DNA from 3 places in the Streptomyces sp. NPDC048483 genome. Region 3 is predicted to be linked to each of the others. Evidence: riboswitches for the same ligand, from Rfam matches in the RefSeq annotation. Region 3 holds a riboswitch; each other region holds the start of a gene.

Region 1 (10,421 bases), on a different contig from region 3:
GGGCGCGGCGCCGGGGCGCTTCCCCGCTCAGGCGTCGGCGGGGCGGCGGGTGCGTCCTCCGTCCCGGGCTCGTCCGTCACTTCGCCGGCCGGGTCCTCCTCGGCGGCCTCGGCGCCCTCGACGGCCTCGACGGAGGCCCGCGACCAGAGCCGGTAGAGCCGGTCCAGCTCCGCCGGTCTCGCCCCGCAGACCCGCGCCACCCGTTCCACCGCGCTGAAACTGCCCGGAACGGTGGTGCCCTGGCAGTAGCGGTGGAGCGTGGACCGGCTGAGGCCGGTGCGGTGGGCCAGCGCGGTGTAGGTGCGCCCGCTGCGCTCCTTCAGCTCCTCCAGTAACTCGGCCAGTTGCGCACGTTCGGTCGCTCCCGTTCCGGATGCCATCACATCCCCGTCCCCCCGGTGCGGGCCGGACCGGCGCCCCCTGCGCCGTCCCACAGTGCCGGAACGCCGCAGGTGACACCCCTTGGTACGTCCCGTTGTCCCATCTTCCCGGTTTCTGTTGCCTTGGAACCCGCCGCCGCAGCAAGGTCACAGCACCACTGGCTCGGGGGGAGCGGTGGACATCTTGTGCATTTCGGGGGATACATGCTGCGCATCCACTTCGCGGCCGGAGACCTGGCCCGTACCCGGGTCAGCGACGGACCGGATCCACTGTGGGAATCGGTACTGAGCCTGCATCAGCTGCAGGAGAGGCGGCAGGATCCGGCCCTGGACGCTTGGCGGAGACACGTCATGCACCACGGACGCTCCTCGCTGTCCGTGCTGTTGCCGCTGGTCCCCGCCCGTGGCTACTTCCCGGATTTCCTGACCCCCGCCGAGAGCGCGGACGGTTTCGAGGCGGGGCTGGACGCCCTGCTGTCGACGCCGCGGTCCCAGCTGCGCCACCAGATCGGCCGGCTGGCGGTGGACCGGCCCGTCGAGCCCTGGCTCCGCTCGGTCGCGGAGGGCGCCACACCCGCACTCCGGCGGCTCGACGAGGCACTGCGCGAGTACCGGCACCACGCCTTCGGTACGACCTGGCACCACATCCGCGCGAGGGTCGAGGCGGACCGCGCCCGGCGGACCCGGACCCAGTGGTGCCACGGCACCGACGCGATGCTCCGCACCTTCGCGCCGTGTCTGTACTGGCGCCCGCCCGTCCTGGAGGCCGACTATCCGGTCGACAGCGAGATCCACCTGGAGGGCAGAGGGCTGCTCCTGATTCCGTCGTACTTCTGCCGCCGTAGGCCGGTCGCGCTGGCCGATCCGTCCCTGCCGCCCACCCTCGTCTATCCGGCTTGCCCCTCGGGGCCCGGCCGGACGCCGCCGGTCACCGCGCCCGGCTCACAGAGCGCGCAGCTCGCACGGCTCATGGGGCACACCAGGGCGGCCGTCCTGGAGTCCCTCGGCACCGACTGCACCACGAGTGAACTGGCCCGGCTCGCCGGGGTCTCGCTCTCCTCCGCCAGCGAGCACGCCGCCGTCCTGCGAGGCGCCGGCCTGATCTCCAGCAGCCGCCGGCGCAACTGCGTGTATCACCGTCTGACACCGATGGGCCTGGCCCTGCTCGACGGCCGCCGCTGAGCCGGCATGCATGTGCCCTCGGTACGGGACAGCTCCCCCACCGAGGGCACTCAGCAGTGCGTGAGGGCAGGTCAGGAATTGCGCTTGGGCGTCTCCGCGTCCTCTGCTGCCTGGTAGGCGATGCCGTCGAGGATGTCGTGCTCGCTGACCACGACCTCCTTGGCGCCCACCCGCTCCATGATCGAGAGCAGGACGAGCGCGCCCGCGGCGATCACATCGACCCGGCCCGGGTGCATGACGGGGCTCGCCGCGCGCTCGGCGTGGGTGGACGTGAGGAGGTCGCCGGTGATCTCGCGGACCTTCGCCAGCGGAATCCGGGAGTGGTGGATGGCCTCGGAGTCGTAGTGGTCCAGGCCCAGGGCCAGGGCGGCGACGGTGGTGACGGAGCCGGCCAGACCGACGAGGGTGGTGGCCTGGGTGAGGGGCACCGCCTCCTCGGCGTGGTCCAGGGCCGCGGCGATGTCGGCCTTCATCGCGGCGATCTGGTCGGGTGTGGGCGGGTCGCTGATCTTGCCGTCGTGGACGAGGTGGCGCTCGGTCATCCGGACGCAGCCGACGTCGACGGAGCGGGCGGCCCGGACAAAGGTGTGGCGCGAAGCGTCTCCGGCAAGGGGGGTGGCGGGCGACGGGCGGGCGTTGCCCAGGACGAACTCGGTGGAGCCGCCGCCGATGTCCACGACCAGGTAGGGCGGCGGAACATCGTCCCGGCCGGCCAGTTCCTTCGTCGCCCCGTTGTAGGAGAACTCGGCCTCCTGGTCGCCGGTGATCACCTCGGGCTCGACGCCCAGGATGTCGACCACGCCGCGCACGAAGTCGTCGCGGTTCTCGGCGTCGCGGGAGGCGGAGGTGGCCACGAAGCGGAGGTGCTCGGCGCCCAGCTCCTTGATCACGGCGGCGTAGTCGCGGCAGGCGGCGAACGTGCGCTCCAGCGCCTCCGGCGCCAGCCGGCCGGTCCGGTCGACGCCCTGGCCCAGCCGGACGATCTGCATCCGGCGGTCCAGGTCCTTCAGCTCACCGGTTGCCGGGTCCAGGTCCGCGACCAGCAGGCGGATGGAGTTCGTACCGCAGTCGATGGCGGCGACCCGCTTCACTTGGCCTCTCCTTCGGATCCTTCAGGGGCTTCGCAGGTGTCCTGGCAGGGGCTCACGCACGGGCCCTTCTTCCACCACTCCGGGAGCATGGCGATGGCCTCGTCGCCCAGCGGGTTCACACCGGGGCCCGCCGCGAGCGAGTGGCCGACGAGGACATGCAGGCACTTGACCCGGTCGGGCATGCCGCCCGCGCTGGGGAAGCCCGCCAGCACCTCGATGGCGTCCCGGCGCCGGATGTAGTCCTCGTGGGCCGCGCGGTAGGCGGCGGCCAGCTCCGGGTCGGTCTTCAGCCGCTCGGACATCTCCTTCATCACGCCGTTGGCCTCCAGCGTGCCGATCGCGGAGGCCGCGCGCGGGCAGGTGAGGTAGTAGAGCGTGGGGAAGGGCGTGCCGTCCTCCAGGCGGGGCGCCGTCTCGACGACATCCGGCTGCCCGCAGGGACAGCGGTGCGCGATGGTGCGCAGCCCGCGCGGCGGGCGGCCCAGCTGCTCCTTGAAGGCGGCGATGTCCGCGGCGGTGGGCTCGGTGGGCTCGGTCTGGGGCGGGGCGGTGTCCATGTGCGCTTTCGGTGGGGAGGGGTGAGGTGGGTGGCAAGGGGGCGTGGACTCCCCCTTATGACAGTACGGGCTGGTGCCGCCCGGCCGTACGGGCCAGGGCTCGGTGACCGTACCGCCTACCGTCGGACCGCCGCGTCGACGTCGGCCAACAGGTTCTCGTACCAGGGGGGCGGGGCCGCTTTCGGCGCCCGCTGTGCCGTGCGGGTGGCGGAGCCGTCCTGGACGATGTAGCCGGTTTCGCCGGGCATGACGAAGTGCAGATGGCGGCGGGCCTGCTGCTCGACATGGGCCGGGTCCTGCCAGCGGGCCTTCTGGTCGCGCAGGCGGTCCAGCGTCCGGCCGGCGTTCTCGGCCTTGCGGCGCTGGTCGGCGATGTCCGAGCGCTGGGAGACGTACTGCCGTATCGGGTAGGCGAGCGCGACGACCAGCGCGCACATCACCAGGGCCAGCAGTGCGGCGCGGCCGGTGAGGCGGTTGCGGCGGGGCGGGCGGGTGCGGTAGACGCGGGCGGCCGCTTGTTCGCCGAGCGCCTTGAGCCGGGTCGCGGTCGAGAACCGGTCCGCGGGCACGTCGCCTCCCCTTGAGTCCTGACGTCCGAACGACATACGTCCCCGGCAACGGTACGGGACCGCTGCCGGGGACGTACGGAAGCTGGGTCACCCCAGCAGCTGGGGCAGATCAGCCCTTGCTGGGCTTACTGGTTCGCAGAGCGAAACCGCGGGAAGGCGGACCGGCCCGCGTAGACCGCCGCGTCGTCGAGGATCTCCTCGATGCGCAGCAGCTGGTTGTACTTGGCGACGCGCTCGGAGCGGGCCGGGGCGCCGGTCTTGATCTGGCCGCAGTTGGTGGCGACGGCGAGGTCGGCGATGGTGACGTCCTCGGTCTCACCGGAGCGGTGCGACATCATGCACTTGAAGCCGTTGCGCTGGGCCAGCTCGACGGCGTCCAGGGTCTCGGTCAGCGAACCGATCTGGTTGACCTTGACCAGCAGGGCGTTGGCGGAGTTCTCCTCGATGCCGCGGGCGAGGCGCTCGGGGTTGGTGACGAAGAGGTCGTCGCCGACGAGCTGCACCTTGGTGCCGAGCTTCTCGGTGATGACGTTCCAGCCGGCCCAGTCGTCCTCGAACAGCGGGTCCTCGATGGAGACCAGCGGGTAGGCCGCCACCAGCTCCTCGTAGTACTCGGTCATCTCGGCGGCCGAGCGGCTCTTGCCCTCGAACTGGTAGGTGCCGTCCTTGTAGAACTCGGAGGCGGCGACGTCCAGGGCGAGCGCGATGTCCTGGCCGGGGGCGTAACCGGCTTCCTTGACGGCCTCGAGGATGAGGTCGAGGGCCTCGCGGTTGGAGCCGAGGTTCGGGGCGAAGCCGCCCTCGTCGCCCAGGCCGGTGGCCAGACCCTTGGCCTTCAGGACCTTCTTGAGGGTGTGGTAGACCTCGGCGCCCCAGCGCAGCGCCTCGGAGAAGGACTCCGCGCCGATCGGGGCGATCATGAACTCCTGGATGTCCACGTTGGAGTCGGCGTGCGACCCACCGTTGAGGATGTTCATCATCGGGACGGGCAGGACGTGCGCGTTCGGGCCACCGAGGTAGCGGAACAGCGGCAGGTCGCTGGCCTCGGAGGCGGCGTGCGCGACGGCGAGGGAGACGCCGAGGATGGCGTTGGCGCCGAGCGAGCCCTTGTTGTCGGTGGCGTCCAGGTCGAACATCGCCTGGTCGATCAGCCGCTGCTCGGTCGCGTCGTAGCCGACGAGCTCCGGGCCGATCTGCTCGATGACGGCCAGGACGGCCTTCTCCACACCCTTGCCCAGGTAGCGGTTCGGGTCACCGTCGCGAAGCTCGATGGCCTCGAAGGCGCCGGTCGAGGCGCCGGACGGCACGGCGGCACGCCCCGTGCTGCCGTCGTCGAGGCCGACCTCGACCTCGACCGTGGGATTACCTCGCGAGTCGAGAATTTCGCGGGCTACGACGACGTCGATGGACGGCACGTTGTCTCCTTCATGGGTGTCTGGAGTTCTGCAGCACGAGCCTAACGGCCCCGGACACGTCCGCCTGCCGTCGGCCCGCTCTGTGGGATGGAAAGGCCCAGAAAACTTCCCATAAGCGCAGTTCACGGGAGGTATAGGGGCATTGTTCACCAAGCGGGGAACGGTGGCGAACGGAGAAGCCCCGCCGCGGCGCGCCGGGGGGAATGGCGCGCCGGGCGGGGCTGTCCCGGAGGTGCGGGCCCGTTGCCCGGGCCCGCGGGAGTCCCGGTGAGGGGACGGCTCAGATGCTCAGCTTCTGCCCCGGGAGGATCAGGTTCGGGTTGCCGCCGATGACGGACTTGTTGTTCGCGTAGACCGTCTTCCAGGTGGTGCCGTGCGCCTTGGCGATCTTGGCGAGGGTGTCACCGGACTTGACGGTGTAGTTGCCGTGGCCCTGCGGCTTCTGCGGGGCCGGCTGGGCCTTCTCCTGCTTCGGGGCCTGCTGGGTCTGCTTCGGCGCGGGCTGCGCCTTCTTGACCTCGGCCTTGGAGGAGCTGTCGAGGTCGGGGGACGGACCACCGGCGGTCAGGTTGCCGGCACCGGCGCAGGACCAGGCGCCCGGGCCCTGGATGGCGAGGAGCTTCTCGGCGGCGGCTATCTGCTGGGCCTTGGTGGCCAGGTCGGCGCGCGCCGCGTACTGGGTGCCACCGGCGGCGGCCCAGGAGGAGTTGGAGAACTGCAGGCCGCCGTAGTAGCCGTTGCCGGTGTTGATCGACCAGTTGCCGCCGGACTCGCACTGGGCGACCTTGTCCCAGGTGGCGACGGACGCGGCGGAGGCGGAGGTGGCGCCCATCAGCGGGACGGCGACGGCGGCACCGGCGACACCGGCGAGGGTGGCGATGCGGACGGCCTTGGACGGACGGCGGTGCTTGCCCTTGTTCAGCATTGCGTTCGTTTCCTCACCGACGCCTGCGAGGTGAGCTGTCGGGTTCGGGCTGTGAGCTGCCCGGCCGGTGCGCGGTGCGCGCACCTGACTTCACCCCAAGCCGGTCGACCCGCTTTCGCGGGCGGGGCCGGCACCTACCTTGGGTCCCCCGCTCCTGCCTTCGGCGCTTGCGCGTCAAGTGCCTCCGACCACCGGCAGGATTCGGCGTGTGATCGAAGGGCCCGCTTTGGCGAGCGGTCCCGACCGTAAGCAGTAACCCCCTTGGTGTTCAAACCCCACCATCTGAACCAAGTTGACCGTTTTTGATCACAGGGGCCGTTTATTTCCGCAGGTCGGCCGCGGTGCGCCAGCGGTACGGAATCCGGCGGACGAGCCGGACACCGCACCCCGCAACGAGACCCTTGTCTCACTTTCACCAAATGGGGCGAACCGGCGGTAACTAGCCTGCCGTGTGCCCGAGATCGAGCAGCTGACCCGGGTGGATCAGGTCCGCGTCGCCCCCGACAACCTTCTCATTACGGTCATAGAGCGCGGTCCAGCCGCCGGGCAGATCGTGCGCCTCGGCGATGCCTGACAGGGTGTCACCGGCGCGGACGGTGTAGTCGCCGGCGGGCGCGGACGGGCCCTTACGGGGACCGGCCCCGGGGTCCTCACGGTGCTCCTCGCCGCCGCGCGAGGCGTGGCGGCCGGTGGGCCGGTCGCCGTCGCCCGCATCCTTGCCGCCCTTGCCGCTTCCGCCGCCCTTGCTGTCGTCGGCGTCGCCGCGGTGCTTGCCCTTGGCCGGGGCTTCGGGGGTGGCCGGGCCACTGGGGTCGTCCGTACGGCTGCCGTCCTCGCCCGGGTGGGCGGAGTCGGACGGGTCGGACGGGTGGAACGGGTCGGACCCGTCCTCGGCGTCCGATGGGTCGTCGGCGTCCGATCCGTCGTCGGGGGTCGACGGGGACGGCGACGGCGACGCGTCATCGGCACCGTGCCCCTCGTCTTCACCGTCACCGGACGGGTCATCGGACGGGTCTGCCGACGGGTCCGCGGTCGGGTCGTCCTCGTGCGTGGAGTCCGACGGCTCGGGCCGCGGTGTGCTCGTACTGCCCGGATCGACCTCCGGGGCCTGCCCGTCCCTGGCCAGCCCGGCGTTCACCGCGCAGCTCGGCCAGGCGTCCGGGCCGCGGTCGTCGAGGATGGACTCGGCGACGGCTATCTGCTGGGACCGGCTCGCGAGGTCCGGGCGCGAGGCGTACGAGGTGCCGCCGTACTGCTCCCACATCTCCTGGGTCAGCTGCAGACCGCCGTAGAAGCCGTTGCCGGAGGCCGCGCTCCACATCCCGCCGCTCTCGCACTGCGCGACCTTGTCCCAGGTGGCGGTGTCGGCGGCCTGTGCGCCGCTCGCGGCGAACAGCGGCAGTGCCATACCGGCGCCGGTCACTCCCACCGTGACAAAGATGGCCGGTGCCTGACGGGGGCGACGATGTCGGCCGTTCCCGGAGCGCATGCGGTTGCCTTTCGAGCGGCGGTGACGTGCTGGAGTTGTCTGCCGAGCCGGAGCGGTGAGGCGAACGGACACGGCGAACCGGTACGGCCTGTCGAACTCGCGGCCGATTCGGTGGATCGAAAGGTAGCCGGGGTCACGGGTAGTCACAAGTCGGTGTAGTGGAGATCACGCGGAGGTCACGCGCCTGACCGTCCGTCACCATGCGGGTAATCGCTGGTCAGACGCGCTCCGCGCGATCTTCCGGAGTGAACTCCACCGGCAGCGACCGCAGTCCGCGCATGATGAGCCCGCCGCGCCAGCGCAAATCGTCAGGTTCTGCGGCAAGCCGGATGTCCGGAAGCCGCGTCAGCAGCGTCGCGAGGGCCGCCTGCCCCTCCAGCCGGGCGAGCGGCGCACCCAGGCAGTAGTGGATGCCGTGCCCGTAACCGAGATGCTGGTTGTCACGCCGGGTGAGGTCGAGGACGTCCGGCTCGGCGAAGCGTGCGGGGTCGCGGTCGGCGGCGGCCAGCACCACCAGGACCGGGTCGCCCTCGGCGATCCGCTGCCCGCCCAGCGTCAGCGCCTCGGTCGCGAACCGCCAGGTGGCCAGCTCCACGGGACCGTCGTACCGCAGCAGTTCCTCGATGCCGGTGGCGAGCAGGTCCGTATCGCCCGCCGCCATCGACTTCTGCAGCAGCTCGCGCTGGGCGGGGTGGCGCAGCAGCTGGTAGGTGCCGTTGCCGATGAGGTTGACGGTGGTCTCGAAGCCGGCGAAGAGCAGGATGAACGCCATCGCGGCGACCTCGTTCTCGGTGAGGTGCTCGCCGTGGTCCGAGGCCCGGATCAGCCCCGAGATCAGGTCCTCGTCCGCCTCCGCGGTGTCGCCCAGGGACTCGCGCTTGCGATGGATCAGCTCGGCGAGATAGCCGCGCATCTTCTTCACGGAACGGGCCACTCCACCGCGCGGGCCTCCGCCGTGCCGGATCATCATGCCCGCCCAGTCGCGGAAGTCGTCCTGGTCCTCGCGCGGTACGCCCAGCAGATCGCAGATCGCGTAAATGGGCAGCGGGAAGGCGAATTCATGGATCAGGTCCGCCTCCCCGCGCTCCGCAAAGCCGTCGATGAGGCGGTCGGTCAGCTCCTGGACGCGCGGGGCGAAGGCGGCGACCCGGCGCGGGGTGAACGCCTTGGAGACGAGACGGCGCAGGCGCGTGTGGTCGGGCGGGTCGATATTGAGCAGGTGCGTCATGAGGTTGGCGCTGCGCTCGCCGGGGATGCCGACCTTGCCCTTGCCGTGGGCCGCCTCGCTGTGGTGCACCGGATTCTTGGAGAGCCGGGCGTCGGCGAGCGCCTGGCGCGCATCCCCGTAACGCGTCACCAGCCACGCCTCGACGCCGCTGGGGAGCGCGGTCCGGTGCACCGGCGCATGCTCGCGCAGCCAGGCGTACGCGGGGTACGGGTCGGCGGCGAACTCCCAGGTGAACAGCTCGGGCCGGTCCGCGGGGGCGGCCGGGCAGCCCGTGGGGGCGTCGGCGGTGGTGTCGGGGGTGGCGTCTGGCGTGTCGTGCACCTCCCGACCGTAACGCCTGCCTCAGGTGCGGTGCGCCGTCCCGCAGGCCCCGCCCGTCGCCCGGGTCCGGTCGCCCGGGTCCCGTCGCCCGGGTCCCGTCGCCCGGGTCCCGTCGCCCGGGTCCCGTCGGGGTCACACTCCCCCGGATCCCGTGGGGTTCACATTCCCCTGGGTCCCGTGGGATCCACGCCCAGCCCCTCCAGAAACGCCGCGGCCGCCGGCGACGGGCCAAGGGCGCTCCACACCACCCGCTCGGTGCGCTCGGGAGCGGGCCGTACGCGCACGATGGCCAGCCCCGCCAGCTCGGAGGCGATGGCTTCCGGAACCATCCCGACCCCCAGCCCCGCCCGCACCAGCTTCGCCAGAAACTCAACAGTCGTCACCTCGAACGCCACCTCCGATGTCAGTCCCGCCGCCCGGAACGCGTCATCGCGCTGCCGGCGGGCCGCCGACCCCGCCGCGAAGTCCACAAAGCTCTCCCGCGCCAGCCGCGACAGGGTGGTCCACTCCCGCCCGGCCAGCGGATGTTCCGGTGCCACCACCGCGACCAGTTCGCCGCGGGCCAGCTCCTGCTCCCGTACGCCGGCGGTGCGCGCGCCGGGCACCAGCCCGACGAAGGCCACATCCAGCGCCCCCTCCCGCACCTTCTCGATGAGCGGATCGCTCATCTCCATCAGCAGACTGACCCGCACCCGGGGGTAGCGGGCACGGAACGCGCCCAGCTCCTGAGCAAGATCGACGGCCGCGACCGTCGAGATCGCCCCCACCGCCAGCCGCCCGCCCACCTCCCCGGTGGCCGCCGCCACCTCCGCGCGGGCCCGCTCGGCCGCCTGCAGCGCCTGCCGGGCGACGGGTACGAACGCCTCACCCGCGGCGGTCAGCCGGACGCTGCGGCTGGTCCGGTCGAAGAGCCGCGCGCCGAGTTCCTTCTCCAGGCGGGCGATCTGGTGGCTGAGCGCGGACTGTACGACGTGGCAGCGCTCGGCGGCCCGGGTGAAGCCGCCGGTCTCGGCGACCGCGACCACATACCGCATCTGCTGAAGCTCCATGCCGGTCGATGGTAGAGGCGATCGATCTCATTTCACGATGGATGCGATGAAAACTATGTGTTGGACTCATTGATGTGCGGCGCTCAGGCTGGGCCCATGACACCCGAGAAGCCCGCCTGCGGACAGTTGGGGCGCGGCACGCTGCTGCTGATGTCCGTCGCCACCGGTCTGTCCGTCGCCGGCAACTACTTCGCCCAGCCGCTGCTGGACCTCAT
Region 2 (10,421 bases), on a different contig from region 3:
CCCCAAAGGACCGGCCGGCCGCCCAACGAACAAGATCCGCTTACACCGGCCCCGCCAGCGCCGCCACCGGCTTCGTCAGCGGAACACCCGAGCCGTCCCGGCGCGGATCCACCTCCGGCAGCTGGACCGGGGCGCCCTTGGCGTCCGCCGCCCGTACCGGTGCCGCGACGGTCCACGCCGTGGTCAGGCAGTCCTCGCCCTTGAGGAACCGCTGGCAGCGCACGCCGCCCGTCGCCCGGCCCTTGCGCGGGTACTGGTCGAACGGGGTGAGCTTGGCCGTGGCCACCGAGTCGTCCAGCGTGCCGTGCGAGCCGGCGACCGTGAACACCATGGCGTCGGAGGCTGGATCGACCGCGGCGAACGCGATCACCTTCGCGCCCTCGCTCAGCTTGATGCCCGCCATGCCGCCCGCGGGCCTCCCCTGCGGCCGTACCTGGGACGCCGGATAGCGCAGCAGCTGCGCCTCGCTGGAGATGAAGACCAGGTCCTCGTCACCGGTACGCAGCTCCGCCGCGCCCACGATGCGGTCGCCGTCCTTGAGGGTGATGACCTCCAGCTCGTCCTTGTTGGACGGGTAGTCGGGCACCACCCGCTTGACGACGCCCTGCTCCGTGCCGAGTGCCAGACCGGGCGAGGACTCGTCCAGTGTGATCAGGCAGATCAGTTCCTCGCCGTCCTGGAGGGTCAGGAACTCCGAGATCTGCGCGCCACCGGCGAGACTGGGTGCCGCGGCCGTCTCCGGCAGCTGAGGAAGATCGATCACCGGGATCCGCAGCAGCCGCCCGGTGGACGTCACCGCGCCGACCTCGCCGCGGGTCGTGGCCGGCACGGCCGAGAGGATCACGTCGTGCTTGACCCGCTTGGCCTCCGCGTCGAACGGCAACTCCCCGGTGACCGTACGTGCGAGCAGCCCCGTCGAGGACAGCAGCACCCGGCACGGGTCGTCGGAGACCTGCAGCGGCACCGCACCGACAGTGGTGCCCGACGACTCCAGCAGGACCGTCCGCCGGTCCGTGCCGTACTTCTTGGCGACCGCGGCCAGCTCGCCGGAGACCAGCTTGCGCAGCTCGGCGTCCGACTCCAGGATCTGCGTCAGCTTCTCGATCTCCTCCTTGAGCCGATCCCGCTCGGACTCCAGCTCGATACGGTCGAATTTGGTCAGCCGGCGCAGCGGCGTGTCCAGGATGTACTGCGTCTGGATGTCGCTCAGCGAGAACCGCTCGATCAGCCGCTCCTTGGCCTGGGCGCTGTTCTCGCTGGAGCGGATGAGGCGGATGACCTCGTCGATGTCCACCAGCGCCGTCAGCAGGCCCTCGACCAGGTGGAGACGGTCGCGCCGCTTGCCGCGCCGGAACTCGCTGCGCCGGCGCACCACATCGAAGCGGTGGTCGACGTAGACCTCCAGCAGCTCCTTGAGGCCCAGCGTCAGCGGCTGGCCGTCCACCAGGGCGACGTTGTTGATGCCGAAGGACTCCTCCATCGGCGTGAGCTTGTAGAGCTGCTCCAGGACGGCCTCGGGGTTGAAGCCGTTCTTGACCTCGATGACCAGCCGCAGGCCGTGCTTGCGGTCGGTCAGGTCCTTGACGTCCGCGATGCCCTGCAGCTTTTTCGAGCCGACCAGGTCCTTGATCTTGGAGATGACCTTCTCGGGGCCGACGGTGAAGGGGAGTTCGGTGACGATCAGTCCCTTGCGGCGGGCCGTGACGGTCTCCACAGTGACCGTGGCGCGGATCTTGAAGGTGCCACGGCCCTTCTCGTACGCGTCCCGTACGCCGCCCAGGCCCACGATCCGGCCACCGGTGGGCAGATCGGGGCCCGGTACGAAGCGCATCAGGGTGTCGAGATCGGCGTTCGGGTGCTTGATCAGGTGGCGGGCGGCGGCGATGACCTCGCCCAGGTTGTGCGGCGGCATGTTGGTCGCCATGCCGACCGCGATGCCGGACGTGCCGTTGACCAGGAGGTTGGGATACGCGGCGGGGAGGGCGACCGGCTCTCGTTCCTGGCCGTCGTAGTTCGGCGCGAAATCGACGGTGTCCTCGTCGATGGACTCCGTCATCAGGGACGTCGCCGACGCCATCCGGCACTCGGTGTAACGCATCGCGGCCGGCGGGTCGTCATTGCCCAGCGAGCCGAAGTTGCCGTGGCCGTCCACCAGCGGCAGCCGCATCGAGAACGGCTGTGCCATCCGCACCAGCGCGTCGTAGATGGACGCGTCGCCGTGCGGGTGGAGCTTACCCATCACCTCGCCGACGACCCGGGCGCACTTGACGTACGAGCGGTCGGGCCGCACGCCCATCTCGTTCATCTGGTACAGGATGCGGCGGTGCACGGGCTTGAGACCGTCGCGGGCGTCCGGCAGGGCGCGGGAGTAGATGACCGAATACGCGTACTCGAGGAAGGAACCCTGCATCTCGTCGACGACGTCGATGTCGAGGATCCTCTCCTCGAAGTCGTCCGGCGGCGGGGTCTTCGTGCTGCGGCGGGCCATCGCGGCTGCGGCTCCTTCTGCTGCGTCTACTGCCGATGTGGGATCAACAATGCCGGGTCGGTCAACACTGTCGGGGTCGACCGGAACCGCCGGTCGACCGGATGTCGGATCGGCCGGCCGGCGCATCGATGTGCCGACGGACCGACGTGTGAGTCTGCCTGAGTCTGACGCGGACCATTGTGGACCGCCCCACTGACAACGCCGACCGCGACTCCCCTTTCGGCTCCCGGGGCGGCCGCGTAACGCCCTCCGTACGGGTCCGCTCGTCCGGGAACTTCGCCAGATGTCGGCGCGGTTGCATAGAGTGACAGGACTTCCTCGCAAGCGGATCGAAGGGACGTACATGCCCATGGGTCACACGGCCACAGAACAAGCCGGCTCCGGCGGCCTGACAGCGACCGAGCACCGGCTCGCCAACGGCCTGCGCGTGGTGCTCTCCGAAGACCACCTGACCCCGGTTGCGGCGGTGTGCCTGTGGTACGACGTCGGCTCCCGCCACGAGGTCAAGGGCCGTACGGGCCTGGCGCACCTCTTCGAGCACCTGATGTTCCAGGGGTCAGCCCAGGTGACGGGCAATGGCCACTTCGAGCTCGTCCAGGGCGCCGGCGGATCGTTGAACGGCACCACGAGCTTCGAGCGCACCAACTACTTCGAGACCATGCCCGCACATGAGCTCGAGCTCGCCCTCTGGCTGGAGGCGGACCGGATGGGCTCGCTGCTGGCCGCGCTCGACGACGAGTCCATGGAGAACCAGCGCGACGTCGTCAAGAACGAGCGCCGCCAGCGCTACGACAACGTCCCCTACGGCACGGCCTTCGAGAAGCTGACGGCCATGGTGTACCCGGACGGCCACCCGTACCACCACACCCCCATCGGGTCGATGGCCGACCTGGACGCGGCCTCCCTGGAGGACGCGCGGGCGTTCTTCGGTACGTACTACGCGCCCAACAACGCCGTCCTGTCGGTCGTCGGGGACATCGACCCCGAGCAGACGCTCGCCTGGATCGAGAAGTACTTCGGCTCGATCCCCTCGCACGACGGCAAGCAGCCGCCGCGCGACGGCACGCTGCCCGAGGTCATCGGCGGCCAGCTGCGCGAGGTCGTCGAGGAGGAAGTGCCCTCCCGCGCCCTGATGGCGGCCTACCGCCTGCCGCACGACGGCACCCGTGAGGCGGACGCCGCAGACCTCGCACTGACCGTCCTGGGCGGCGGCGAGTCCTCCCGGCTCTACAACCGCCTGGTACGCCGCGACCGCACCGCCGTCGCCGCCGGCTTCGGTCTGCTGCGGCTGGCCGGGGCGCCCTCGCTGGGCTGGCTGGACGTGAAGACGTCCGGCGGCGTGGAGGTCCCCGACATCGAGCGCGCCGTCGACGAGGAGCTGGCCCGCTTCGCCGAGGAGGGGCCCAGCCCGGAGGAGATGGAGCGCGCGCAGGCCCAGTTGGAGCGCGAATGGCTGGACCGCCTGGCCACGGTCAGCGGCCGCGCCGACGAACTGTGCCGCTTCGCCGTCCTGTTCGGCGACCCGCAGCTCGCGCTGAGCGCCGTCCATCGCGTCCTGGACATCACCCCCCAGGAGGTGCAGGAGGTCGCCAAGGCCCGGCTGCGCCCCGACAACCGCGCGGTGCTCGTCTATGAGCCCACCGAGCCGACCGCCCCGGCCGACCCGGCCGCCGACACCGAGAACGAGGAGGCGGACCGGTGAGCGACTCCACCACCCGCGCAGACTCCGCCACGCCCGCCATGGACTTCCACCCCCAGCCCCAGGGCGGCGCGCCCAAGCCCTGGGCCTTCCCGGCCCCCGAGCGCTTCCGACTCGCCAACGGGCTCACCCTGCTGACCAGTGACCGCCCCGGCCAGCAGGTCGTCGCCGTCGAGATCAACCTCGTCGCCCCTCTGGAGGCCGAGCCCGAGGGCCTGGACGGCATCGCCACGATCATGGCGCGCGGCCTGTCCGAGGGCACCGACAAGCACAACGCCGAGGAGTTCGCCGCCGAGCTGGAGCGCTGCGGCGCCACCCTGGACGCGCACGCCGACCACCCCGGCCTCCGGGTCTCCCTCGAGGTGCCGGCATCCCGGCTGCCCCGCGCGCTCGGCCTGCTCGCCGACGCACTGCGCGCCCCCGGCTTCCCGGACAGCGAGATCGAGCGCCTGGTACGCAACCGCCTCGACGAGATCCCGCACGAGCTCGCCAACCCGGCGCGGCGTGCCGCGATGGCGCTGTCCAAGGAGCTGTTCCCGGCCACCTCCCGGATGTCGCGGCCCCGCCAGGGCACCGAGGAGACCATCGAGCGCATCGACGCCGCGGCCGTACGCGCCTTCTACGACGCCCATGTACGGCCCGCCACGGCCACCGCCGTCATCGTCGGTGACTTCACCGGCGTCGACCTGGAAGCGGCGCTCGCCGACACCCTCGGCGCCTGGACCGGCTCCACCGCCGAGCCGCTCAAGGCCTCGGCGATCACCGCCGACGACACCGGCCGCGTGGTGATCGTGGACCGCCCCGGAGCCGTCCAGACGCAGCTGCTGATCGGCCGCATCGGCGCCGACCGGCACGACCGGATCTGGCCCGCTCAGGTGCTCGGCACGTACTGCCTGGGCGGCACGCTCACCTCCCGGCTGGACCGGGTGCTGCGCGAGGAGAAGGGCTACACCTACGGGGTGCGGGCCTTCGGCCAGGTGCTGCGCTCGTCCGCCGACGGGAGCGGCGCCGCGATGCTCGCGATCAGCGGGTCGGTGGACACCGCATCCACCAGGCCGGCCCTCGAGGACCTCTGGAAGGTGCTGCGGACCCTTGCGGCAGAGGGGCTGACGGACGCCGAGCGGGATGTCGCGGTGCAGAACCTGGTCGGGGTCGCGCCGCTGAAGTACGAGACCGCGGCGGCCGTCGCGGGCACGCTCGCCGACCAGGTGGAGCAGGACCTCCCGGACGACTTCCAGGCGCAGTTGTACGCCCGGCTCGCCGAGACCGGGACGGTCGAGGCGACCGCGGCCGCCGTCAACGCCTTCCCCATGGACCGGCTGGTGACGGTCCTGGTGGGTGACGCCGCGCAGATCGCCGAGCCCGTCAGGGAACTCGGCATCGGCAAGGTGACGGTCGTCAGCGGCTGAGAAAACCCGTTGTCTGACCGCTGGTCAGGCATGGATGGGTCATATATCGACAAGGCGGCTCCCGTGGTGCACCTTCGCCACGGGAGTCGCTGTATGTCCGGAATGGTGTGGCTGGTTGCCCGATGCCCCTGTGGCGTACGGCACAAAGAGCCGGTTCTGTTTGCCGATTGAAAGATGTCCCGATTAGCGTCGGTCCGGCTGTTCGTCACAAGTCCGCCACAACAGTGGCACCGGACAGTCATCGCCGAGTCCCCGTACGGCGCGAGCCAGGGGAGCCGGGGACCCACACGTCCCCTGGGGTGAATCGGACTCCTCTCCGGAGGAGCCCGTAGGAGACCTTCCTGCTCCGAACCCGTCAGCTAACCCGGTAGGCGACAAGGGAGGAAAGGACAAGCCAGCACATGGCGTTCACCCGTGCCACCGGGAAACATCGTGGTGCGAGCCGCACGGCTCGTACGACCCGCAAGATCGCCGGGATAGCCACCCTCGCGGCCACCGGCGTCGTCGCCTCCGTCGCCTCCCCGGCGATGGCCGCCACCAGTGAGGCGCACGTCGAGGACACCGGTCTGCAGCAGGCCGTCGTGATGGGCGACGAGCTCGCCAGCCGCGTCGAGGCGCAGGCCGACGCGCAGCAGGCGGCCGCCGAGGCCGCCGCCGCGCAGGCGAAGGCCGAGGCCGCGGCGAAGAAGGCGGCCGAAGAGGCGCAGCGGCTCGCCGAGGCCGCCAAGAAGAAGGCCGAGGCGAAGGCCAAGGAGGAGCGGGAGGCCAAGGAGCGCGCGGCCCGCGAGGCGGAGCGCAAGCGCCTGAACGCCTTTGTCGCCCCCGTCGCCGGCTCCTACGTCTCCACCGGCTACAAGGCCTCCAGCAGCCTGTGGTCCTCCGGCAGCCACACCGGCATCGACTTCCACGCGGCCACCGGCACCTCCGTCCACGCCGTCGGCTCGGGCACCGTCGTTGAGGCCGGCTGGGGCGGCTCGTACGGCAACAACATCGTGATCAAGATGCACGACGGGACGTACACCCAGTACGGCCACCTGTCGTCCATCGGGGTCTCGGTCGGCCAGACCGTCACCCCCGGCCAGCAGATAGGCCTCTCCGGTGCCACCGGCAACGTCACCGGCCCGCACCTCCACTTCGAGGCCCGCACCGGCCCCGACTACGGCTCGGACATCGACCCGATCGCGTACCTGCGTTCGCACGGCGTCGGCGTCTGACGCTCCGCGCGCCCAGGTGAAGCCCCGGCCATCGGCCGGGGCTTCCGCGTATCCGGCGGGCGGCAGGCGCCGGGCCGTCCGGGGCCGTGGCGGACCATGACGGACCCGTGGCGGACCATGACGGACCCATGGCCAAAAAATATCCATGAATTACCGGAGGCCGTCGGAAAAACCGTTCCGGTCGAATAGAGTCACACAAAACTCGCCGATCGGCGGGTTTCCCGGGGATTACGGCGGAGGCACGGACGATGCGAGGCCATCTTTCCGCGCATGCGGTGTGCACGGCGATTCGCGATGACATTGTCTCCGGTGCGCTCGCACCGGGGAGCCGGCTGATCGAGGAAATTCTCGCAGCCCGCTACGGCGTCTCCAGAGTTCCGGTCCGCGAGGCGCTGCGCACCCTGCAGTCCGAGGGCTTCGTCACCACCCGCCACCATGCGGGCGCCTGTGTCGCCGAGCCCACCGAGCAGGAAGCGGCCGATCTCCTGGACATCCGCGCCCTGTTGGAGCCGCTGGGCGCCGCCCGGGCCGCCGCCCGCCGCAGCCCCGCCCACCTGAAGGTGCTGCGCGGTCTCGTGCGGCTCGGCCGCGAACGGGCCCGGCACGGTCACCCCGCCGATGTGCGCCAACTGGACGGCTGGTTCCACGAGACGCTCGCCCAGGCGGCCGGCAGCCCCAGCCTGACGGCGCTGCTCACCCAGCTACGGCGCAAGATCGAGTGGATGTACGTCGTGGAACTGCCCGCGCGCGCCGCCGAGTCGTGGGACGAACACGGCGCGGTGCTGGACGCGGTGGCCCGCGGAGACGCGGAACGGGCCCGCGCCCTGATGGCGGCTCATATCGAACGTTCCCTCCCGGCGCACCGGCTGCGCCACCCCGCCGCGCCCGCGGTGAGGGACGCGAAACGGCCCGTCAACACGGGGCGTGCCCGCAATTAACATGCGGGCTGTATACAAAGGGGCGGGTAATGGGCGGGGCAATGGTTCCCGATGATCGGGGACCGGTATTTCTGCGCCTCATTTCCGGGGCCGGAGTAATTTGCACCCCGGGATTTCGGCGTGCCCGTACGGTGAATTCGGTCCGGATGGTTTCCTGCGGCGCCGCTTCACGCAAAGAAATGCCCCGCAGCGAATGGCCCCCGTGGCGAATCACCCCGGTCCGCACACCGGAATCGCCACGCACAACAACCACGCGCAGCAACCACCCACAGCCGTCACCCACAACAAGCCCCCGATGCAGCCCCCACCACAAAACGGCCCCGCGGCGGCGACCGTTTCCGGTCACCGCGGCGGGGCCGCGGACAGAGGAGAGCAGGGGCACCCCGACGGCGTCAGACCGTCTCGGGGAGCTCCTCCAGGCCCTCGGCGACGAGCTTCGCCAGGCGGTCGAGCGCGGCCTCGGCGCCCTCGGCGTCGGAGGCCAGCACGATCTCCTCGCCACCCTGGGCGCCCAGGCTCAGGACCGCGAGCATGGAGGCCGCGTTGACGGGGTTGCCATCGGCCTTGGCGATCGTCATCGGGATGCCGGCCGCGGTGGCCGCCCGGACGAAGATCGAGGCGGGGCGGGCGTGCAGGCCCTCGGCCCAGCCGACATTGACGCGGCGCTCAGCCATGGTGGTGCCCTTCAAGTCGGGTGACTGTTGTCTAGACCATTCTCTCACGCTGCCGGGAATGCTCCGGCAGCCCTGCGTTGTGGCAGAGGGTACGCATGCCGTGCCGGTTGTCGGTGCCCCGCCGTACGCTTGTCCGCATGCAGACGCAGCCGGACCACGCGTACCCGACCCACTGGGAAGCCGACGTGGTGCTGCGCGACGGCGGCACGGCGCAGATCCGTCCCATCACCCCTGACGACGCCGAGCGCCTGGTCTCGTTCTACGAGCAGGTATCGGACGAGTCGAAGTACTACCGCTTCTTCGCGCCCTACCCGCGTCTGTCCGACCGTGATGTCCACCGGTTCACCCACCACGACTACGTCGACCGGGTAGGCCTCGCCGCCACCGTGGGCGGCGAGTTCATCGCCACGGTCCGCTACGACCGGATCAACGACCAGGGGCTGCCCGCCAAGGACCCCGAGGACGACCAGGCCGAGGTCGCCTTCCTGGTGCAGGACGCCCATCAGGGCCGAGGCGTCGCCTCCGCCCTCCTGGAGCACATCGCGGCCGTCGCCCGCGAGCGCGGCATCCGCCGGTTCGCCGCCGAGGTGCTGCCCGCGAACTCCAAGATGATCAAGGTGTTCACGGACGCCGGCTACACCCAGAAGCGCACCTTCGAAGACGGCGTGGTCCGGCTGGAATTCGACCTCGAACCGACCGAGCAGTCCATGGCCGTGATGCGCGGCCGCGAGCAGCGCGCCGAGGCCCGATCCGTCCAGCGGCTGCTCGCCCCGGGGTCGGTCGCCGTCATCGGGGCGGGACGCGCCCCCGGCGGCGTCGGCCGCTCCGCCCTGCGCAACCTCCTCGACTCCGGCTTCACCGGCCGCGCCCACGCCGTCAACCACGCCTTCCCCGAGGGCATGGACCGCCTCGAGCCCGAAGGCGTACCCGCCGTCCGCTCGCTGCGGGAGATCCCCGACCCGGTCGATCTGGCGGTCATCGCCGTCCCCGCGGCCCGTGTCCCCGACGTGGTCCGCGACTGCGGCGAACACGGCGTCCAGGGCGTGCTGATCCTCTCCTCCGGTTACGCCGAGGCGGGCCCCGAGGGCCGCGAGCGGCAGCGCGCCCTGCTCCGTCAGGCCCGCTCGTACGGCATGCGGCTCATCGGGCCCAACGCCTTCGGCATGATCAACACCGCCCCGGCCGTCCGGCTGAACGCCTCTCTGGCGCCACAGATGCCCGGTGCGGGCCACATCGGCCTGTTCACCCAGTCCGGCGCGATCGGCATCGCGCTGCTCAGCGGGCTGCATGCGCGCGGCCCCGGTGAGGGCGGCATCGCCGGTATCTCCGCCTTCGTCTCGGCCGGCAACCGCGCCGATGTCTCCGGCAACGACCTCCTCCAGTACTGGTACGACGACCCGGACACCGATGTGGTGATCCTCTATCTGGAATCCATCGGCAACCCCCGCAAGTTCGCCCGGCTCGCCCGCCGTACCGCCGCCGTCAAACCGGTCGTGGTCGCCAAGGGTGCCCGGCACAACGGCACCGCCCCGCTCGGCCACGCCGTGCCCACGGTCCGTATCCCCGACGGCACCGTCGCCGCCCTGATGCGGCAGGCCGGGGTGATCCGCGTCGATACGGTCACCGAGCTGATCGACGCCGGACTCCTGCTGGCCTCCCAGCCGTTGCCGGCCGGTCCGCGCATCGCCATCCTGGGCAACTCCGAGTCGCTCGCCCTGCTGGCGTACGACGCCTGCCTGACCGAAGGCCTGCGTCCGCTGCGCCCCCATGTGCTCGCGCCCACGGCGACACCGGACGACTTCCGGGCCGCGCTCGCCGAGTCGCTCGCGGGCGAGGGCTGCGACGCCGTCGTTGTCACGGCCATCCCCTGGGTGGGTGAAGGGGAAGATGCCGTTCCGGGCACGAGCGAGGGCACCGCGCTCGCCGTCGCCCTGCGCTCCGCCGCCACGGCGGACCCGGCCAAGCCGGTTGCCGTCGTCCACCTCGCCATGGACGACCT
Region 3 (10,421 bases):
CGTCGCGTCCTCCGGGAGCCAGTGGAGGCTCCGGCCGTCCGGGCCGGTGAGGGCGACCGGGCGCCCGTCCAGCGCGAGGGTCAGCGGCTGGGCGTCCTCGGGGCGCAGGGCCCGGTGTGCCGGGGCGGTGATCCACGGCAGGACGGTGTGGTGCTCGTGGGAGATCCAGTGGCCGGGGCCGCTCCGCTCGGCGAGCAGGGACCGTACGAGACCGGCGAACTCCTCGCGGCGGGCGAGTGGGAGGCAGGCCAGCGCGGCCGTGTGGAAGACGACCAGCGTCGCCTCGGGCGGGGCCTCGGCGGCCAGCGCGGGCAGCTCGTCGAGCAGGTCGCCGGGCACGATCCGGGGGCGGGGCGCGGTCCGTACGGCGTCGATGGCGGCCTCGAGGCGGGCGGCGCGCGCGTCGTCGCCGGGCCAGAGGAGGGCCTGGAGCCAGCGGAGGTCATCGCGTTCGGCGACTGGGTCGAGCGGGTCGAGGCCGATACCGGCGCGCCAGACGATGTCGGGGAGGCGGGCGGGGGGCTCCGGTACGGGGCCGGGGCCGGCGGCGCTCGTACGGCAGGTGAAGGTCAACGGGCTTCCGGGCGCTCCGAAGTCCGTCCCGATGTCCGTCCCGAGCTCCGTCCCGATGTCTGTCCCGAGCTCCGTCCCCGGGGCCGTATCGCTTTGCCCGTTTGGGTACCGGTACCGGTACCGCTCCGGCTGAAGGCACAGTCCCGCCGACGCGCCCACCTCCAGCAGCGCGAGCGGCTGTGGCAGACGGGCGAGCAGCGGCAGCAGTGTGGCGCAGTGGGCCGGTTCGTCCGTCCGGTCGGTGCGCCGCATGATCACCGTGCGGACCTCGTCCCAGTGCCGGATGGTCCACTCGCGCCAGCGTCCGTACGCCGCCTCGTCGCGCGGCCCGTGCTCGGCGTGCGGGCCGTCGAGATGGCGGACGGCGGCCAGGAGGAGGCCCGGCTGCTGCTTGTCCCCGGCCGGCAGTGATCCCGACAACAGATCGCAGAACTCCTCGTCGTGGCTGATCCGGACGGTCAACTCCGCGTGGGCGTCGGACCGTCCCCGCGCCTGCTGCCAGGAGAACTCCCGGTACCGATCCGCAACTGTCTGCGCGCTGTTGACGACGTTGACCACGTTGACGACCATGATCCGACGTTACTGCTCTCACGCTGCGTAATGGCCAGGCACCCCTCCGCATAACAACTGGCACACAATCGCCGAGAGATCGTTTGGCGACGGGTGGGCAACTCGCCCGCTTTATGCCCCTGGTGGGGGAAAAAGTCCACGCCATGGCTCGTGCGGAGCGCATACAGATTCCCGGGAAGGCTTGGAAAACACCGGCGATCTCTATTACTGTCCGATAACGGAGCGCGGTCGTCCCAGCCGTCGCAAGAGGCGGCACCGCGCGCCGACGCCGAATCCCGCACGCGCACGCCCTGCACGTCAGCCACTTCATTACGGCACGCAGCAATACCCGTACCAGCCGAGCGGATCCGCTCCGCGCGAACCGTACGAAGTGCCTGCACGCACCGCAGGAACTGCACCGAGGGAACCGGGGAACCACCACCTTGGGGTGAATCGGGCACCTCCCATCAGAGGCGCCCGTAGGAGACCTTCCTGCTCCGAACCCGTCAGCTAACCCGGTAGGCGTGAAGGAGGGAAAGGAGTGCGCCCCCGTGGCGTCCAATAGGCCTGCCCCCGAGGCACCGTCAGCCGCCGACCTCGATGACCGGGGTCCGTTCGACGGCCGAGGCCGTTTCGACGGTCCCGGTGTCGTCTACCAGGGCGGCGTCCGCGACCGCGAGCGCGACGGTGCGCGCGACGGCGACGGACCGTGGGAAGAGTGGAACCCCACCGAGGAGTCCGTCCGGTCCGTCCGCGGCAAGCACCGGGTGGCCAAGCAGCGCGGCGGCGGACTCGCCCGCAGCGGTACGGTCCTGGGCGTCGGCGTCATCGCGGCGGTCGGCGCGAGCGGCATGGCGACCGCCGAGGACCGGCCGCCCGTCCCGATCTCGATGCCCGACATCGGCGGCATGGCCGACGACATCTCCGACAAGCTGCCGGACGCCAAGTCCCTCCCCGGGATAGGCGGCCTCATATCCGACGCCGGTTCCGATTCCGGCTCCGGTACGGACTCCTCGTCCAGCTCGTCCTCCCCCGGCCCCCTCTCCCAGGCGGGCCTTACCCAGAGCGAGGCGGCCCAGGGGGCGGATGCCGGCGAGGCGCTGCGCAACCGCATCCTCCAGCAGGCCGACGCGCAGCAGGACGCGGCCGAGCAGGAGGCGCGCGACGCCGCCGAATCCGCCGCCATCGATCAGGCCGCGAAGGACGCCGCAGCGCACCAGGAGGCGGCCCAGAAGGCCGCGGCCGCCAAGAAGGCGGCGGAGCGGGAGGCCCAGCGCAAGGCGGCGGAGGCGGCCCGCAAGAAGGCGGAGGCCGAACGCCTCGCCGAACTGGCCAAGAGCTTCATCACCCCGGTCGCCTCCTACACCCTCACCGCCAGCTTCGGCCAGGCCGGCGACCGCTGGGCCGCGGACCACACCGGACAGGACTTCGCCGCACCGACCGGTACTCCCGTCAAGGCAGTTCACTCCGGCACCATCACCCAGGCGGGCTGGGCCGGCTCGTACGGCTACCGCATCGTCCTCACCCTCGACGACGGCACCGAGCTCTGGTTCTGCCATCTGTCCTCCATGGTGAAGACCTCCGGCAAGGTCAACACCGGCGACGTGATCGCCCGCGTAGGCGCCACCGGCAATGTCACGGGCCCCCATCTCCACCTGGAGGTCCGCCCCGGTGCCGGCGACCCGATAGACCCGATGCCGTGGCTGCGTGACCATGGGCTGAACGTCTGACGCGCCGGGGGAGGGGACACGTCCTGCCGGCGCACCCCCAGGAAGATCCTGGGCACATCTCCGGGCACATCTCCGGGCACATCTCCGGGAATAACTCCCCTCCCCCCAACGCTGAAACCACGCATGACCGCGACACACACCTCCCACGCCTCCCCCGCTTCGCGCGCCTCCCGCACCTCCCTCGGCTCGCTCTCCGTCTCCCCCCTCTCCCTCGGCGGCAATGTCTTCGGCTGGTCGGCGGACGAGGCGGAATCCTTCGCCGTACTCGACGCGTACGTGGCCGGCGGCGGCAACTTCATCGACACCGCGGACGTCTACTCGGCCTGGGTCCCCGGCAACGAGGGCGGCGAGTCCGAAACCGTCATCGGCAACTGGCTGGCGTCCCGCGGCAATCGCTCCGATGTCGTCATCGCCACCAAGGTGGGTGCCCACCCCGCCTACAAGGGCCTCTCCGCCGCCACCATCAAGTCCGCGGTCGACGCATCCCTCACCCGCCTGCGCACCGACTACATCGACCTCTACTACACCCACTTCGACGACGAGTCCGTCGAGGTCGCGGAATTCCTCACCGCCCTCAACGACCTCGTCCAGGCCGGCAAGGTCCGCGAGATCGGCGCCTCGAACATCTCCGCGCGGCGCCTGGAGGAGTCCCTGGCCTTCTCCGACCGCGAGGGCCTGGCCCGTTACGTGGCCCTCCAGCCCCACTACAACCTGGTCTCCCGCGACACCTACGAGGGCGAACTCGCCGACGTGGCCGCCCGCAACGGCGTGGCCGCGGTCCCGTACTACGCGCTCGCCTCGGGCTTCCTGACCGGCAAGTACCGCCCCGACACCGCCGTCGACAGCGTCCGCTCCGAGAGCGCCGCTCGTCACCTGTCAACGGACCGCGGCATCCGCGTTCTCCAGGCCCTCGACACCGTCGCCGCCGCCCACGAAGCCGAAGCCGCCACCGTGGCCCTGGCCTGGCTCGCCGCCCGGCCCACGGTCGCCGCCCCCATAGCCAGCGCCCGCACCGTGGCCCAACTCCCGGCCCTCCTGGCCCTCGCCGACGTCACGCTCACGGAGGTCGAACTGAACCTGCTGAACGAGGCGTCGGCGTAAACGGCCTGACCTTCTCGACCTTGACGCGTATACCGGGCCGACGGCACCTCGGACCGCCGACCCCGTACACGCCTCGGCCTGCCTACCCCCGACGGTCCACCGCCACCCACGACGCCACGGCAACCCCGCCCGCCACCGCAAACACCGCGGGCCAGGCCCCGATCTTCTTGGCAAGCGGATGGGAGCCGGCGAATGCAGCCACATAAGTGCCAGTCAATGCGGCAGCCGTTGCCGTCCCGGCTTTCTGCTGCCACCCCGTGGCTGCTACGGCTCCAGCGGCTGCGAGGGCTACGCCGCCAAGAGGGCGCCGCTTAGTCCAGCGGGCCACTCCGTATCCCCCCACCAGGCCGCTTACTGCCACAACTGTCGCTGGAACGCTAGCCATCGCCATAACCTCCCTATCTGGGACAACGGGGTCCGATCTTACGTGCGAGACGCCCTCGGCTCGCGAAGAGCCAGCGGGCGCCGGCCCGGGCTGCCGCAGCTAACTAGTTGCGGTATGAAGAACCGCTTCCGCGTCGGCTGGGAGACCATGCTGCAGGAGGCTGCGGGCGAAACCCATAACCGCATGAGCAGGCAGGTCACGTGCGTACCCCTTGAGCAGTGTCTCGGCGACGCCGTTCACCTCCGCACTGCGCAGTACGACCACTACAGCGGCCGTCTCAACGGGCGACAGCACCGCTTGAGCGTTTTGGAGTGCCGCCGCCACTTCGTGGTGCTTCTGTTCGCTTGCCAGTGCCTTCACGTGCTCCGCCACGGCTTGGGCGGCCTGGAGGTCTTTCCATTCATCTTGCCGGTCCTGCCGGTAGCGGGGGACCGGCAGGGGAGCCCCCTGCCTGCGTGGCGCCGACGAATAGTCGTGGGAGCCGGCCTTGAAACCGGCCCGACGAGTCACATCACGGCATGCGGCAAGAGCACGTTCGAGATGCCACCTCCGGCTCTTGGACGTCAGTAATTCCGCGTCACTGCGACAGAGCTCCTTGATGAGCTTGTTGCAACCGGAGCAGTCGGTTGGCTTCTTTGCCAACCTTTGCAGCGCGAGCAGATCGTCGAGTGCGTGGGGGTGCTCCCCGCCGTGACCACCACGCTGCGCCTTCTCATGCAACCAGCAGATGAACCACCCCGGGGCTATCACCTGGCCGCTGAAGTAGCGGGAGACGGCGGTTGTGCTCAGTGGACGTTCGCGGTTGCAATCTAGGCTGGCTTGATCGGCGACCGCCGCTAACGTCTCCGTCCCTGGAGCCAGGAGCAAGCGCAGGGACCGGAGGGCTTCCGCCAGCCGCCGGTTCCCCTCTGCCAGACCCGGGTCAATAGGGGCCAGTTGACGTCCCTGCCGTGCCATCCACCCTGCCTTCGCCGTCGCAACAGTGCTGGCAAGGCTAAGCGCCTTTGTTGCGTTTGTCCGGGCAACGTCGGCTGCTGCTCGCAATGTTCGCCCGGAGCCGCTGACATAGATGGCACCACAGCGGCTGTTACGGGTTCTCCGCGGCCAGTCGGGTGGACCTTGATGTCGGCAGAAGGGTGGGGGCCATCATGGATGCGCCGTCCTGGCAGGACACGCAACACGGCGGGAAGATCCGCGTTGCCCGGTGGCTGGTGGAAGTGGTCGGCGAGGGAAACCAGTTCACGAAGGCCGCGATGCGTGAGGCCTTTCCCGGTATCGCACAGATTGACCGTCGTATGCGCGACTTGCGTGATGTTGGCTGGGTCATCCTCACCAGCCGCGAGGACCCGGGCCTCAACAGCAATGAGCATCGCTTCATGAAGCAGGGGGAGCCGGTCTGGGTGCCGGGCAAAGGGAAGGCCAAGCCGAACAGCAGTCTGACCGCTACCCAGCGGAGCGATGTCATGAAGTCAGACGACTACTTGTGCCGCAGTTGCGGAGTGGGGGCTGGCGAGCGCTACGGCGACAGTCCGGGGACCGCGCAGCTCGACATTGCGCGGCGTCAGGTGAAGCTCGCCGACGGCGCAACGAATACGCAGCTGGTCACCGAGTGTAACCGTTGTCGGGTGGGAAACCGCGGCGGAGAAGCCGATCTGACGGTCCTGTTGAAGCGTGTGGACACGCTCGGGCTTGTCGAGCGCAAGGTCTTGGCGCAGTGGCTGGAGGCAGATCAGCGCACGTATAGCGTCCTTGAGAAGCTCTGGGGAATGTACCGGACGCTGCCGGCGGAGGCGCGTGAGGTCGTCAAGCAGGCAATTCGAGGCGAGAGCTAGCAAAGGGGACGGGGTTACATCATGCAGCAATTCCCGCCGCCGCCGAGGGCGGCCGAGTTCAGCGAGCTGATCAAGAAGCGTGTTGAGGAGGTGAAGAGTTCCGGGGGCACACGCGAGACCGTAACGGTGGACTGGAACGGGCAGCCGCTGAACGTTGAGGTCATCGATCTGCCTCTCTCGGGTCTCTACTACAACCCGGCAACCCATCGCATTCGCGCACAGCGGACTCATGACGCACAGAAGGACAGGGCGCTTGAGTCCGACCCTTGGGGGCACAAGGGCCAGGAGTATCTGGAGTCTCTGCTCCAGAACGAGCCGGCCGACCCTACTCGGCGCGACCCTGCCTTTGAAAAGCTGAAGAAGAGCCTGGAAGAATACGGGCAGACCGACCCGGGATTGATTACTCACCACGGCATCCTGGTCAACGGAAACACCCGTGCAGCGGCGCTCAAGGGACTGGGCGCGGCTTCGATGCGCGTCGGTGTCCTGCCCGAGTCATTCACCTGGGCTGACATCAATGCCGTGGAATTGTCGTTGCAGCTCCGCAAGGACCACCGTCGCGACTACTCGTACATCAACCGGCTGCTTGCCATGGAAGAGCAGGCAAGCCTCGGGCGTACTCCGGATGTCATCGCCAAGGCGTTCCGGATCCAGGTGAAGACGTACGACCAGGAAAGGTGGATTCTGCGGGTCGTACGCGATCAGATCGAACGCAGCCAGAATGGGAATGCTGCCCTGCGCCTGGTCGACTTCGAGGATCACCAGGAGAAGTTGAAGGAGCTGCACCGCGACTACAGCAAGCTCGCTGCTGCCGACCCGGACCGGGCGGAGATTCTCAAGGAGACCCGCATGGCAGCGATCACCCTGGGGTTTTCGAAGACGGACGTCCGGCACATTGAAGAGGGCTTCCAGGAGAAGTACTTGTCCAGCGTCCTGCCGGCCGGACTGATCACAGAGTCGGAACAGGAACAGAGCATCGCTGTGCCTGGACTGGGGATTTCGGTCCCGGGGACATCGTCCAAGGTGTCCACCGCGCGTGAGCTCAACCGGCAGGTGCTTCAGGCAAAAGCGCGTGTCGCCGCACGGGATTCGAGTGCGGAAGAGAAGAGCGGAGCGCAGTCTCTGCAGGATGATCTGCACAAGGCGTTCGACAAGGCTATCGACAGGGCGGGCCGCGATGCGCGACTGCGTAAGCGGAAGCAGATCGCGCCGGAGCGCCTAATGGATGCCTGTGCGGCAATCGAGCTGTGCGTCGATGAGCTGGTGAAGGCGCGGGCTTCGCACAGCCTCGACGAAGCAGCCTTTGATGAGGCCGCGCTCAAACTGAGGGAGAGCTTCCGGCAGCTGGCACACCAGGCCGGCAGAGGGTCGCAGGAACCCGGTGTAGGTGTCAGGTGGCTGGTCAGCGCCGCACACGTGGTAGTGGACTGATGCCAGAGGCGGGCAGTGGTATCACGCTGCAGCTTGGGTTCGACACGTCACACACGAAGGTTGTCCTGAGAACGACGGAGGAGTACCGCCCGGAACTTGTCCAGCTGTCGGCCCGTTTTCGTACGGGCGGACAGCTGGGCCCCCTCGCTGTGATCGTCGAAATCGACGATCTCCTCTCAAACCTTAATGCAGTCAGCAGCTGGTCCGACCCCAAGGGAGTCGAATGGGCTGCTGAACTCAGGCACCTCGTCGTATCCAGTGTTCAAGACTCGGAAACGGTTCGGAAGGAGCTGGAGGCGCCGGACGCCTCGGCGCGGCTGGCTACCAGTGACGTTGTGGGCGTGCTGGGCGGCAACTGGACTGCTCCGCTTACGGATTTCCAGAAACGTGATATCGCCAAGCTGCTGTCGCTCCGGCACGGCGCGAACTTCAGTGTTCCGGGTGCTGGCAAGACCCGCGTCGGGCTTGCTGTCTACGCCGCAATGAAGGCGAAGGCAGAGGTGAACCGACTGATGGTGGTCAGTCCGAAATCAGCCTATGAGTCATGGCTGTATGAGAGCGGCGCCTGTTTCAGTAACCGGCCGCGGCCCATGCTCCTCGAATCGGCCCGCGATCAGTGGGCCGAGCTCTTGATCGTGAACTATGAACGACTAGACCGCTCGCTGTCGTTCCTTGCAGCCTGGCTGCAGGAAGAGCCTTCCATGATTATTTTGGATGAGGCGCACCGTATGAAGCTCGGCACGCGGGGGACGTACGGTGCTGCCTGTATGACTCTGGGGCCGCTCGCCAGGCGGCGGTTGATCCTTACAGGGACTCCGGCGCCCAATGGTGCGAAGGATCTGGAGAACCTCCTGGGTTTCGTCTGGCCAGGCTACGGGCAGCGGTCGGTGGCCCAGGCGGTGGCAGATGGCGACCTGGCGCAGGCGAGTTCCGCACTTCGTCCGCTTTTCACACGGACGACCAAACGTGAGCTTGAACTTCCGCCGCTTGAGCCGAAGTTGGTGCCAGTGCGCATGCCTGCGCTGCACATGGAGATCTATGGCGCGCTCGTGGGCGACATGTCGGCGCGAGCCGAAGCCTCCGCCGACGACTTCGCCGCGCTCGGCAAATCTGCCCTGCGGCTCTTGATGGCGGCGACGAACCCCTCGCTGCTCCTTGAGGGGAGCACCAAACATGAACCGGTCGAGTACCGCCTCCCCCCTCTGGAGATCCCGCAGGGCGACTCGCTTTATGAGCTGCTGAGGGACCTGCCTAGCTACGAACTGTCTCCCAAGTACGCGGAAGCCGCGAAGATCGTGGCAGCGAACGCCGAGGAAGGGCGCAAGACGCTTGTCTGGACGACGTTCGTACGCAGCCTGACGTCGTTGGCCAAGCTGCTGGAGAACTTCGGTCCGGCGGTGGTACACGGAGGGACGGCAGACAGGGAGGAGCAGCTCCGCCGTTTCCGCGAAGACCCTGACTGCATGGTGCTGGTGTCTAACCCGGCCACCCTCGGCGAGGGGATCAGCCTGCATCAGGTGTGCCACGACGCGGTGTACGTGGACAGAGACTTCATGGCAGGTCGGTACCTGCAGAGCCTCGACCGTATCCACCGGCTCGGGCTTGACCCTGATGTAGAGACACGGGTGACGGTTCTCGCTGCGGAGGAGACGATCGATGGGGTAGTGGCCGCTCGGCTGCAGCAGAAGCTGGACTTCATGGCCAGGGTGCTGGACGACCCCTCTGTCCAGCAGCTCGCCGATCTGCAAGAGGCGCCCGCAACGGCGGGCGGCCTGGACCCGCAGGACATGCGCGCAATGCTGAGGCACATCGGCAGGGGGTAAGGCCATATGCCGAGGCGGGAGGCTGCTCCGAGGCCGGGACGCCCCCTGCCCGGAGCGGCCTTCACGGCTGCTGGGAAACTTCTGGTGCTGTGAACGGCAGACCAACGGGCAGCAGCGTTTTGTGAGCGGCAGCCGGGAACTCTGCGACACTTGAGAATCTGCTTTGAGCCACACCAGGAGGATCCACGCCCATGGGCGCGAGCGGCCGTGACGAGAGCGATTCGCTGACCTCGATTGAGATCTGCGCAGGAGCAGGTGGGCAGGCGCTCGGCTTGCACGGAGCGGGATTCCGGCACCTTGCCCTCGTCGAAATTGACAAAAATGCGCATGCGACGCTGAAAACGAACATTGCCAGCCATAACGACTGGGGTGCCTGTGAAGCGTTGAACGAGGATCTTGTCTCCGAGTTCAAGGCCCGACGTGAGATGGAGGCGCTTGGCGGGAAGGCGCTCAATGAGGGAGATCTTGACCTCCTGGCCGGAGGAGTTCCTTGTCCCCCCTTCTCTGTGGCGGGAAAGCAGCTTGGGGCCGCCGACGAGCGGGACTTGTTCCCGCGCATGATCGAGTTGATCGATGACCTGAAGCCCAGGGCCGTGATGATCGAAAATGTGCGCGGCATCATGGATGCCAAATTCGATGAATACTGCAATTCGATCATTAAGGATATCGAGAGGATGGGCTACTGGTTCTGTGGCTGGCATCTTCTTGAGGCGCGCAATTACGGAGTCCCTCAATTGCGGCCCCGGTCGATCTTTGTCGCGATCCGGGAATCCGAGAGGGTGAGGGCCGGGCTCGGGGTTGATGAATTTCCGTGGCCGGTGGGTGTAACGGGTCATAAAAAGAACGTTTTTGAAGCGCTAGATAAAACAATGGAACGCCGACGGGATCGCCTCATCGAGGAATTCCCTGAGCATGTCGCGCGCATCAAGGACGCTTACGAAACCTGGCACGGCAAGGCCGGTAAATCGGGTTCGGTAGCGCCTACTCTCGTTGGTGG

Evidence for each region. Region 3 has a riboswitch for cyclic di-AMP ahead of AB0D04_RS35475 (M23 family metallopeptidase). Riboswitches for the same ligand answer to the same signal wherever they lie in the genome.
Region 1: linked by a shared signal. The riboswitch ahead of AB0D04_RS30695 (transglycosylase family protein) and the one ahead of AB0D04_RS35475 (M23 family metallopeptidase) in region 3 are both predicted to bind cyclic di-AMP.
Region 2: linked by a shared signal. The riboswitch ahead of AB0D04_RS16760 (M23 family metallopeptidase) and the one ahead of AB0D04_RS35475 (M23 family metallopeptidase) in region 3 are both predicted to bind cyclic di-AMP.

The regions. Positions count from the first base shown of each region.
Region 1 is NZ_JBEZJZ010000080.1:12,264-22,684, reverse strand. It holds gene AB0D04_RS30725 (helix-turn-helix domain-containing protein) at 1-380, opposite strand, end outside; gene AB0D04_RS30720 (winged helix-turn-helix domain-containing protein) at 585-1,562, shown strand; gene AB0D04_RS30715 (Ppx/GppA phosphatase family protein) at 1,634-2,653, opposite strand; gene AB0D04_RS30710 (DUF501 domain-containing protein) at 2,650-3,210, opposite strand; gene AB0D04_RS30705 (septum formation initiator family protein) at 3,327-3,779, opposite strand; gene eno (phosphopyruvate hydratase) at 3,905-5,194, opposite strand; gene AB0D04_RS30695 (transglycosylase family protein) at 5,475-6,119, opposite strand; cyclic di-AMP (ydaO/yuaA leader) riboswitch at 6,125-6,336, opposite strand; gene AB0D04_RS30690 (transglycosylase family protein) at 6,559-7,548, opposite strand; gene AB0D04_RS30685 (cytochrome P450) at 7,826-9,073, opposite strand; gene AB0D04_RS30680 (LysR family transcriptional regulator) at 9,316-10,206, opposite strand; gene AB0D04_RS30675 (MFS transporter) at 10,303-10,421, shown strand, end outside.
Region 2 is NZ_JBEZJZ010000027.1:15,640-26,060, reverse strand. It holds gene AB0D04_RS16775 (DNA topoisomerase IV subunit A) at 41-2,488, opposite strand; gene AB0D04_RS16770 (pitrilysin family protein) at 2,838-4,190, shown strand; gene AB0D04_RS16765 (pitrilysin family protein) at 4,229-5,596, shown strand; cyclic di-AMP (ydaO/yuaA leader) riboswitch at 5,829-5,984, shown strand; gene AB0D04_RS16760 (M23 family metallopeptidase) at 5,998-6,810, shown strand; gene AB0D04_RS16755 (GntR family transcriptional regulator) at 7,059-7,748, shown strand; gene AB0D04_RS16750 (HPr family phosphocarrier protein) at 8,141-8,422, opposite strand; gene AB0D04_RS16745 (GNAT family N-acetyltransferase) at 8,560-10,421, shown strand, end outside.
Region 3 is NZ_JBEZJZ010000112.1:1,249-11,669, forward strand. It holds gene AB0D04_RS35470 (DUF2332 domain-containing protein) at 1-1,143, opposite strand, end outside; cyclic di-AMP (ydaO/yuaA leader) riboswitch at 1,515-1,662, shown strand; gene AB0D04_RS35475 (M23 family metallopeptidase) at 1,674-2,852, shown strand; gene AB0D04_RS35480 (aldo/keto reductase) at 2,976-3,953, shown strand; gene AB0D04_RS35485 (hypothetical protein) at 4,036-4,338, opposite strand; gene AB0D04_RS35490 (hypothetical protein) at 4,438-5,058, opposite strand; gene AB0D04_RS35495 (hypothetical protein) at 5,487-6,170, shown strand; gene AB0D04_RS35500 (ParB N-terminal domain-containing protein) at 6,192-7,601, shown strand; gene AB0D04_RS35505 (DEAD/DEAH box helicase) at 7,601-9,424, shown strand; gene dcm (DNA (cytosine-5-)-methyltransferase) at 9,616-10,421, shown strand, end outside.